Regions from separate parts of the Sporanaerobacter acetigenes DSM 13106 genome, predicted to be linked through region 1. Evidence: riboswitches for the same ligand, from Rfam matches in the RefSeq annotation. Region 1 holds a riboswitch; each other region holds the start of a gene.
The links. A riboswitch is a leader RNA that binds a small molecule or an ion and turns the genes downstream of it on or off. The one in region 1 is predicted to bind cobalamin.
Positions count from the first base shown of each region.

Region 1 (2,205 bases):
CCTGGAGAAGATATAAATGAAACTGTTTCCACAGTTGGAAGTCAATTGGATTTTCTCCCTACAATACTAAATATCATGGGAATTGAAAATGAAAAGGGAATTATGTTTGGACTAGATTTGCTGAATTCGGAAGATCAAATTGTAGCTCAACAAATTCACATGAGAAAAGGTTCCTTTATAGATGATGAAAAGATGTTTGTCATGTCTAGGGATGGAATATTTGACCACAGTAGAGCCATAGATTTAAAGACTAGAAAGTCCATACCACTGGAAGAGTGTAGAGAAGGATATGGAAGAGCCATATCTGAAATAGACAAATCTAAATATATTTTAAATAATGATCTTATTGGGAGTATAATCAATGGTTCAGATGAAATAATAGCCAAAGAACCTGAAGAAAAACTAGAAATTCAAAACAAAAACACTATAGGATTTGCAGCAGATACAAAGGCTAAATTGGATGAATACTATGAAGATGGTCTTAGACTTATGGAAGTAGATTTGGAATGGACAACTGATGAAAGATTGATAGTAAATTGTGACAATGGGATGACCGTTGAAGAATTGGAACAATGGATGGAAGACCACACCGATGCCTATATAATCACAGATATGGTTGGAGATAATTCCAAAGCCATGAAATATATAAAGTACAATTTAAAAGAAGTAAAGACTAGATTCATTCCACAAGTAAAAGATATGGAAGAATACTATCTAGTATATACCAAAGGTTTCAAAAACATCATATTTAAAATACCTGATGACAAATACACAGATAAAGAAATACTAGAATTTGTAAAACTATATGATCACTTTGGAATAGCCATATCAGAATACAGAGCAAACAGGGGCCTTCTAAGGAAACTTCAAAAACAAGGCCTCACCACATATATATACTGAGACAGCGGGGACGCTGAGACAGCGGGGACGGTTCTCACTGTCGCAAAATCACCATGATAGACAAAAACCTTTGGAAAAGTATGTGTTGCCTTAAATCAAGATATGGTATATAATGGTGTTAGTTAAAAAATTGAATAAAAATATTTAGGTTCTTTGTATTGGCAAAGATTAAAAGGGAATCAGGTGAAAATCCTGAACGGACCGGCCACTGTAAATGGAGAGTGATTTTTCAATATGCCACTGAGAGTATTCTTGGGAAGGTGAAAGAGAGCTATGAACCATAAGTCAGGAGAACTGCCTAAATAAATTATCTTCATTAACCTTCTTGGATTAGGGTATTGTGATGAATATTTATAATTTTGATATTATTTTAAAGTCTTAAATTCCTTAGAGGGTTTAAGACTTTAAATTTTTAAGGGGGTTGGTTTAATGATAGATGAAAAAAATTCAACGATGGAGCTAACTAATAGGGAAAGAAAGCTCATAGAGATAATAAGAAAAACAGAGTTTGGAGAAATCAATATTATAGTTCAAGACAGTGAACCTATAAGAATCCAAGAATTAAAGAAATCAATAAAACTATAAAATATGCTGACCAGAAAACTGGAGGCACTACTTATAAAAAAGGTAGTGTTTTTTTTGTTTTCATGAAAGGAAAAGAAGTAGGAGGTTAATGATATGAAAAACAAAAAGTTTTTCTTGTTACTACTTTTGATAGCAGCAATAATAGTAGGCGGGGTTCATGTATTTGACATAATAGGTAATTACTTTTTTAATGAAGAAGCATTTGCTAAATCTAATAAACTTGAAATTGAATATTGGATAGATCCAAATGCAAAAGAAATAGAAAAAGATGAAGATAACTATTCTTTGTTAGCTCAACTTAGATCTCAAAAAAACAAAATTCATACAGAAAAACAAGAAAATATAGAAGAAATAGCAGAAATAGAATCAGAATCTAAAAATAATAAAAAATCTGTGTGGGAAAAATTATTAGAATCAAAAAAAGAAAATAAAACATCTACAAGAGATGAAGTTAAAAAAATAGCTAAAAAAGGTAAAGAAGACAATATAGATAAGGAAATAATTGAAGAAGCTGAACCAGTTAATAGTTTTCAAGAAGAAATAAAAAAAGCAATAGAGAAACAGAAAGATAAGCTAAACAAAGATAAAGGCAGCAATGAAAAAGAAAAGCAGACTACAAAAGAAGAAGAAAGACAAAAGGCTATAAAAGAGGCAAAAAAAGAAAAAGAAAGAAAGAAAAAAGAAGAAAGAGAACGTGAAAAAAAGGAAAATATTGTAACA
Region 1 is NZ_FQXR01000004.1:105,733-107,937, reverse strand. Features, by position in the region: gene BUA21_RS04500 (sulfatase-like hydrolase/transferase) at 1-900, shown strand, start outside; cobalamin riboswitch at 1,030-1,216, shown strand; gene BUA21_RS04495 (DUF2292 domain-containing protein) at 1,330-1,485, shown strand; gene BUA21_RS14890 (DUF4430 domain-containing protein) at 1,579-2,205, shown strand, end outside.

Region 2 (2,205 bases), on a different contig from region 1:
TAATTACAAGTGGAATATTTAATGCCAACTCTTTAGTTGCATTTACAATTCCCTTGGCAATAACATCACATTTCATTATTCCGCCAAATATATTGACAAAAATCCCCTTAACTCTGGAATCAGATATTATTATTTTAAATGCATTGGTTACATTTTCTTCTGTTGCTCCTCCTCCAACATCTAAAAAGTTTGCTGGTTCTCCCCCATAATACTTGATAGTATCCATTGTAGCCATTGCCAATCCTGCTCCATTAACTACACATCCAATATTGCCGTCCAAAGATATATATGACAATCCATACTTTGATGCTTCTATCTCTTTTTCATTTTCTTCACTTAAATCCCTATAATTACATATATCTCTATTTCTATATAGACCATTTTCATCAAAGTTCATTTTTGCATCTAAAGCTAACAATTGTTTATCTTCCGTTACTACTAAAGGATTTATTTCTAGCAGTGTACAATCTTTATCTACAAAACATTTATATAAATTCATAACAACCTCTACAAATTGATTTATCAACTCCTGTGGAATATTGATATTAAGGCCTATCCTCTTAGCTTGGAATTCTAATACTCCAAGTAATGGATCAATAGATTCTGTAAATATCATATCAGGCTTTTCTTTTGATATTTCTTCAATATCAGTTCCACCTTCTTCAGAAGCTATAAGAGTTATCTTTGACTTTTCTCTATCTAAAACAAAAGCTAAGTAGTATTCTTTAAAAATATCGCAACCTTCTTCAATCAAAACAGCCTTTACTTTCTTTCCTTTAGGCCCAGTTTGAGGTGTCACTAAGATTTTACCTATTAACTCTTTAGAATACTTCTTGACATCATCTATTGAATTTGCTATTTTTATACCTCCAGCCTTTCCCCTACCTCCAGCATGAATTTGTGATTTCACTACTGCAATATCAGTACCTATTCTCCAAGCAGCTCTCTCAGCATCTTCTGGATCATAAATAACTCTACCATTAGGTACTGGTATACAGAAGCTTCTCAATATCTCTTTTGCTTGATACTCATGAATATTCATACTTTTCCCTCCCATTTCTTGTAGTATAAAATGAAAAAACTCAGCAAAAATTTGCTGAGTTATTACCACGGGATTGTAGACATAAAGAAAAAAATCTTTCTATTGTTATAGAAAGAGCATTATTAATAATCAGATTAAGCACACATATTTAATACATATGAATAAATCATATGCTTAACCTACTTTTAATAGCATCTCCCCATCCTCGTGAGTAATAAACAGCTTTTCCCATTGGCAGGTCTCCTGACTTAAGAATAACAAACCTTAAACCTTCCCATACTTTTAAGTACAGTGGTAAACTTAAGGTTCTATCTATCACAGTGGCGGGACCGTGTCGGAATTCAACCGAACTTCCCTTTTAAACAATCATTAAGATTGTACCAAATGGTCACTATATTAAATTCTAAATAGATACTATCATGAAAAATTATAACTGTCAATTGATATGTCGAAAACGAAACTTTACTATACTTCTCAATGTAACTAAATCTAACAAAAATATAACAAAAATTCGAAGATAAAATCCAATAAAGAAACCATTAATACCAAATTTAGGGTTCCCAACAAGAAAATATACTAAAAGTAGTTGAATACTCATGCCTATCAATCGATTTATTGTTATAGCAGTATGTTTGTTTAGACCTTGAAGAATGCCAGAGAAAGTATGCTGTAGTGCCATAAATACAGTGCTATAGCTAAGAATTCGTAAATATTCTCCTACTTTTTTATCATTATATAGAAAAACAGCTAATGGTTCAGAGAAAAGTCTATAAAGAATAGATAATGGAATAGATATAATTAAGGTGATTTTAATAGCAAACAATATATCCGCTTTCATATTTCTATAGTTTTTCAAAGCCATTTGCTCAGATAAACTAGGAACAATATTAATAACCAGTGATTGTTAAGGGTCCTGCTATTTTTATTATTTGATTTAATATATCAATTGAATTTAATTGTATATAACAAGGATAAGAAGATTTTTTATTTTCCCTTTTATAAGCAAGTATTAGCCAAATTAATCCGAAAAACTCACCAATACTTATTCCACATATAGCTACTAAGACTCCAAATTCCAGTTCTACAGGATAAGAATAGTGGAGGAATCCTAAAACAATCAAAAACCTAGATACATTATTGATAATTTCAGAAACACTAGCTAC
Region 2 is NZ_FQXR01000002.1:99,668-101,872, forward strand. Features, by position in the region: gene sucC (ADP-forming succinate--CoA ligase subunit beta) at 1-1,042, opposite strand, end outside; cobalamin riboswitch at 1,259-1,442, opposite strand; gene BUA21_RS00495 (MATE family efflux transporter) at 1,479-1,898, opposite strand; gene BUA21_RS00500 (oligosaccharide flippase family protein) at 1,930-2,205, opposite strand, start outside.
Region 2: it holds a riboswitch for cobalamin, as region 1 does, so the genes downstream of both, sucC (ADP-forming succinate--CoA ligase subunit beta) here and BUA21_RS04495 (DUF2292 domain-containing protein) in region 1, are expected to answer to the same signal.

Region 3 (2,205 bases), on a different contig from region 1:
GAAGCTGAAGAATAGATATTGTTATACTATTAGGAGAAATGAGGGAAGGAAATTGGCAGAAGTAGGAGAACTATATGAGAAAAAAATAAATTGTCCAGTGTGTGGTAAAGAGTTTAAGACTAGCAAGGTAAGGCTTTCTAAACTCAGATTAGTTAAAAGAGATTCGGATTTTTTGCCTTATTATGAAGGGGAAAATCCTGTGTTTTATGGTGTGTTTGTGTGTCCACATTGTGGATATGCTGCATTAGAAGAAAATTTTAATAAAATAAATTTTCAAGGAAGAGAGACAATAAAAAAAGAGGTTTCATCTAAATGGAACGAAAGAAGTTTTTTAGGAAAGAGAACCATTGAAGAAAGTATTGCTGCATATAAACTGGCGCTATTTTGTGGAGAACTCTTGGAGGATAAAAATTATGAACTTGGAAATATATGCGTTAGATTGGGATGGCTTAATAGATTAAAAGAAGATGAGGATGAAGAAGAGAGATTTTTAAGTTTAGCTAGAGAACTTTTTAGCAATGCTTATTATAATGAACCTTTAAACAATGAATCTATGAATCCATTGACTGCAGCTTATTTGATTGGAGAAATTTCCAGAAGAATGGGAGATAGAGATGAAGCAATAAAGTGGTTCAATACGGTACTTAAGGATCCTGAAATTAAGAGTAATATTGCATTAGAAAAAATGGTTAGGGAACAATGGCAAGTAGTTAAGGAAGAATAAATGGCCTTGAATGTTTAAAAAATATTTGATATTATTTTTGAGAGCTAAATTAAATATTAAATTGGGTGTTTCTAATGAAACTTAAAAGGGAAAGTGGTGAAAATCCACTGCAGCCCCCGCTACTGTGTGTGAGGACGAATCAACAGAAGCCACTGGATTTCTGGGAAGGCGTTGATAGTAGGAAGATTCACAAGTCAGGAGACCTGCCTAAATTTAGAGCCTCGGAGGGAGGGATGTATAGAATTGTATAGTTTTTGCCCTATTCTCTAGTTACTGAGGACTAGGGTTTTATTTTTGACTAGAAAAGATCATAAAATGGAGGGAAAACTTATGAAAAAAATTAGCTCTAAAAAATTAATTGTATTATTTTTAGTTTTGGCAATGGCTTTAACTACCTTTACAGCTTGTGGCAAAACAAATTCAAATGAAGATGTAAAACAAAATGAAGAAGTAGTAGAGGAAAAGGAAAATAAAGTTCAATATCCTATGGAAGTAGAAGATCAGTTTGGAAATAAAGTGACAATAGAAAATGAACCTAAAACAATAGTTTCATTGGCTCCAAGTCATACTGAAATACTTTTTAGTCTTGGATTAGGAGATAAAATCGCAGGTGTAACTGAATACTGTGATTATCCAGAAGAAGCTAAATCAAAAGAAAAGGTTGGAAGTTTTACTGGAGTAAATATTGAAAGAATAATTGAATTAGATCCTGACATTGTATTTCAATTTGGTCCTGGCGATGAAGAAGTAAATGCAAAAATAAGAGATGCAGGAATTGTTCTTTTGTGCTATGAACCAGATTCTATTGATGAAGTCATGAATTTGATTCAAAGTATTGGCACTGTGACAAACACTGAGGATGAGGCCACAAAAGTTGTAGATGATATGAAAGCAAAAAAAGATGAAATTGTAAATAAAGTAAAAGATGAAGAAAAAGTTAAGGTGTTCTATGAAATATGGAATGATCCATTGATGGCAGCAGGTCCTGGTTCTTTTATGGATGAACTTATGACTCTAGCTGGAGGCGAAAATATAGCAAGTGATGCAGAAGGAGAATATCCACAGTTTGATATGGAACAATTAATAGAAAGAAATCCTGATGTTTATTTAGGAGCTAAAGATAGCGAAGAAAAAACTGTTGAGTCAATAAAAGAAAGACCTGGGTTTGAAAATATAAATGCTGTAAAAAATAATAGAGTGTACTTATTGGATCCAAATATAGTTTCAAGACCCGGACCAAGAATAATAGATGCATTGGAATTAGTTGCAAAGTCTATTCATCCAGATGCATTTAAATAAAAAGTAGGGATTTTTATGAGTTTAAAAAGGTCTAAAAATAAATATGCTACTATTGTTGTATCTTTGGTGCTTGCATTGATATTTTCTGTAGTGCTTTTTTCTACTATTGGGACAGCAAATATAAAAATTTTAGATACTTTTAAAATAATTGGCTCTAAGCTTCCCTTTATTGGTGGGAAAAT
Region 3 is NZ_FQXR01000006.1:49,146-51,350, reverse strand. Features, by position in the region: gene BUA21_RS07305 (VanW family protein) at 1-15, shown strand, start outside; gene BUA21_RS07300 (DUF2225 domain-containing protein) at 53-724, shown strand; cobalamin riboswitch at 771-949, shown strand; gene BUA21_RS07295 (ABC transporter substrate-binding protein) at 1,055-2,023, shown strand; gene BUA21_RS07290 (FecCD family ABC transporter permease) at 2,039-2,205, shown strand, end outside.
Region 3: it holds a riboswitch for cobalamin, as region 1 does, so the genes downstream of both, BUA21_RS07295 (ABC transporter substrate-binding protein) here and BUA21_RS04495 (DUF2292 domain-containing protein) in region 1, are expected to answer to the same signal.

Region 4 (2,205 bases), on a different contig from region 1:
GTATTATTTTTTCATTGCTTGCAAATACTATGTATGAGGAGGGATAGTGTGAAAAAAAGCATAAGAATAAACAATTTTAAAGAAAGAAATATGTCTATCCCTATAGAAAATCAAAAAACTGCTGCATATTATGACATAAAGGGACTAAAACCTCAATCTAAAGTGCCAATTCCAACCTTAGAAGGAGTTCTAAGGGCTAAAGAGTGGGTAGATGAGAATGAAAAATAGGGGTGAGAAATTTCCACTCCTATTTTTCATTGAAATTTACATCTATATCTTTTTTAATCTCCAATATTTTTAAAGCCATCACCTAGTACTTCATATACATTGCTTACAGTTATAAAAGCATTTTTATCTACATCATTTATATAATTTTTCAGTCTAATAAAGTCTTTTCTGTCAACAACAGTTACGAGGACTTGTTTTTTATCTCCTGTGTATGCTCCTTCAGCATGATATAATGTTGCTCCTCTTTCCAAATCTTTAATTATATATTTTTTTATATCTTCACTACGCTTACTGACTATGCTTACTTGTTTAGATAAGTTTATTCCTTCAATAGTTGAGTCTATCACAAGACCATTTACTATAACTCCAAGTAAAGAATACATTCCCAATTCAGGTCCAAACGCAAAACCTGCTCCTATAGTTATAGCAAAATCGGAAAGCAATACTGCTTTTCCTAAATCTATTCCCCAAAACTTATTCAATATTTTTGCTATAATATCCGTACCTCCAGTAGAAGCATTTCGATTGAATACTATTCCCATACCAATAGCAGATATAAATATTCCAAAAGAAAGTTGAAGTATAATATCTTCTACTAAAGGAGCATGTATAGGTATTATTTTTTCAAACAATAATACTAAAAAAGAAGTACCTAAACTTGCATAAATAGTTTTGACACCAAAGCTCGTCCCAATAACCAAGAAAGCAACTATGAATAATACTATATTTATAATAATCATGAAAACCCCTATTGATAAAAATGGAAATACATGATTTAGAACAATTGCCAATCCATTAGCACCACCTATAGCTAAATTTCCTGGCATGAGAAAAAAATATAATCCTGCTGCTACCATAAACATTCCAATAGTTATAATAACGTAATCTTTTATTTTTTTTGACATTTTTCCACCTCCAATAATATAAAAGTCTCCTGAACTCAATGGGTTTAGGAGACATGAATACATAAAATTTTATGGCACAACTCTAAACACCCCCTATCGACCGTAGAGTTTTTGGTGCATAAATAAAGGCAGGTCTTCTGACTTTGGTTCATTAGAATTTAAAGCCTTCCCGATTATCTCAGTGGCATGTATTTTAAATTCTTCGCCATTACAGCGGCGGGACCGTACAGGATTTCCACCTGTTTCCCTTTTAAACAGAGAAACAATTCTCTGTACCTTCATCTACATATTCAATTTTATTTCAATCTAAGTATATAGATAAACATGATTTAAGTCAATAGCACTTCTATATGCTACTTGTTCTCATCAAATTTTTTATAAACTTCATACCTTTCCTTTGCATCTAATTCTGCTTTTTCATAAAGCCTTTCTGCAAATTGGGGGAAAGTATTTTCAATTTGAGAATATCTTACTTCACCCATTATGAAATCTTTAAAAGATTCCTTAGGCTCTTTTGAATCTAATATAAATGGGCTTTTTCCTTCTGGTACTAGCCTTGGATCATATCTATAAAGATGCCAATAACCTGAATCAACAGCCTTTTTTTCTTCATTTACAGTTCTACCCATTCCTGCTTTTATACCATGATTTACACAAGGTGCATAGCAAATTATCAAGGACGGTCCCCTGTAGCTTTCTGCCTCCACTATAGCCTTCAAGGTCTGATTCATATTTGCTCCCATAGATACTTGAGCAACATAAACATATCCATAGTTCATTGCCATTCTGCCTAAATCTTTCTTTTTAGTCCTCTTACCTGCTGCTGCAAATTTAGCCGCTGCAGCTGTTGGAGTCGATTTAGAAGCTTGCCCTCCAGTATTTGAATATACCTCCGTATCAAATACCAATATATTTACATCTTCACCTAATGCCAATACATGATCTAATCCTCCATAACCTATATCATAAGCCCAACCATCTCCTCCTACTATCCATTGAGATTTTTTGATTAGAAAGTCCTTTTTGCTTAAAACTTCCTTTATGATTTTGTGATTCTTTTGAGGTGAATTTT
Region 4 is NZ_FQXR01000005.1:230,860-233,064, reverse strand. Features, by position in the region: gene BUA21_RS06645 (CDIF630_02480 family spore surface protein) at 49-228, shown strand; gene BUA21_RS06640 (YitT family protein) at 282-1,133, opposite strand; cobalamin riboswitch at 1,244-1,428, opposite strand; gene nifJ (pyruvate:ferredoxin (flavodoxin) oxidoreductase) at 1,487-2,205, opposite strand, start outside.
Region 4: it holds a riboswitch for cobalamin, as region 1 does, so the genes downstream of both, BUA21_RS06640 (YitT family protein) here and BUA21_RS04495 (DUF2292 domain-containing protein) in region 1, are expected to answer to the same signal.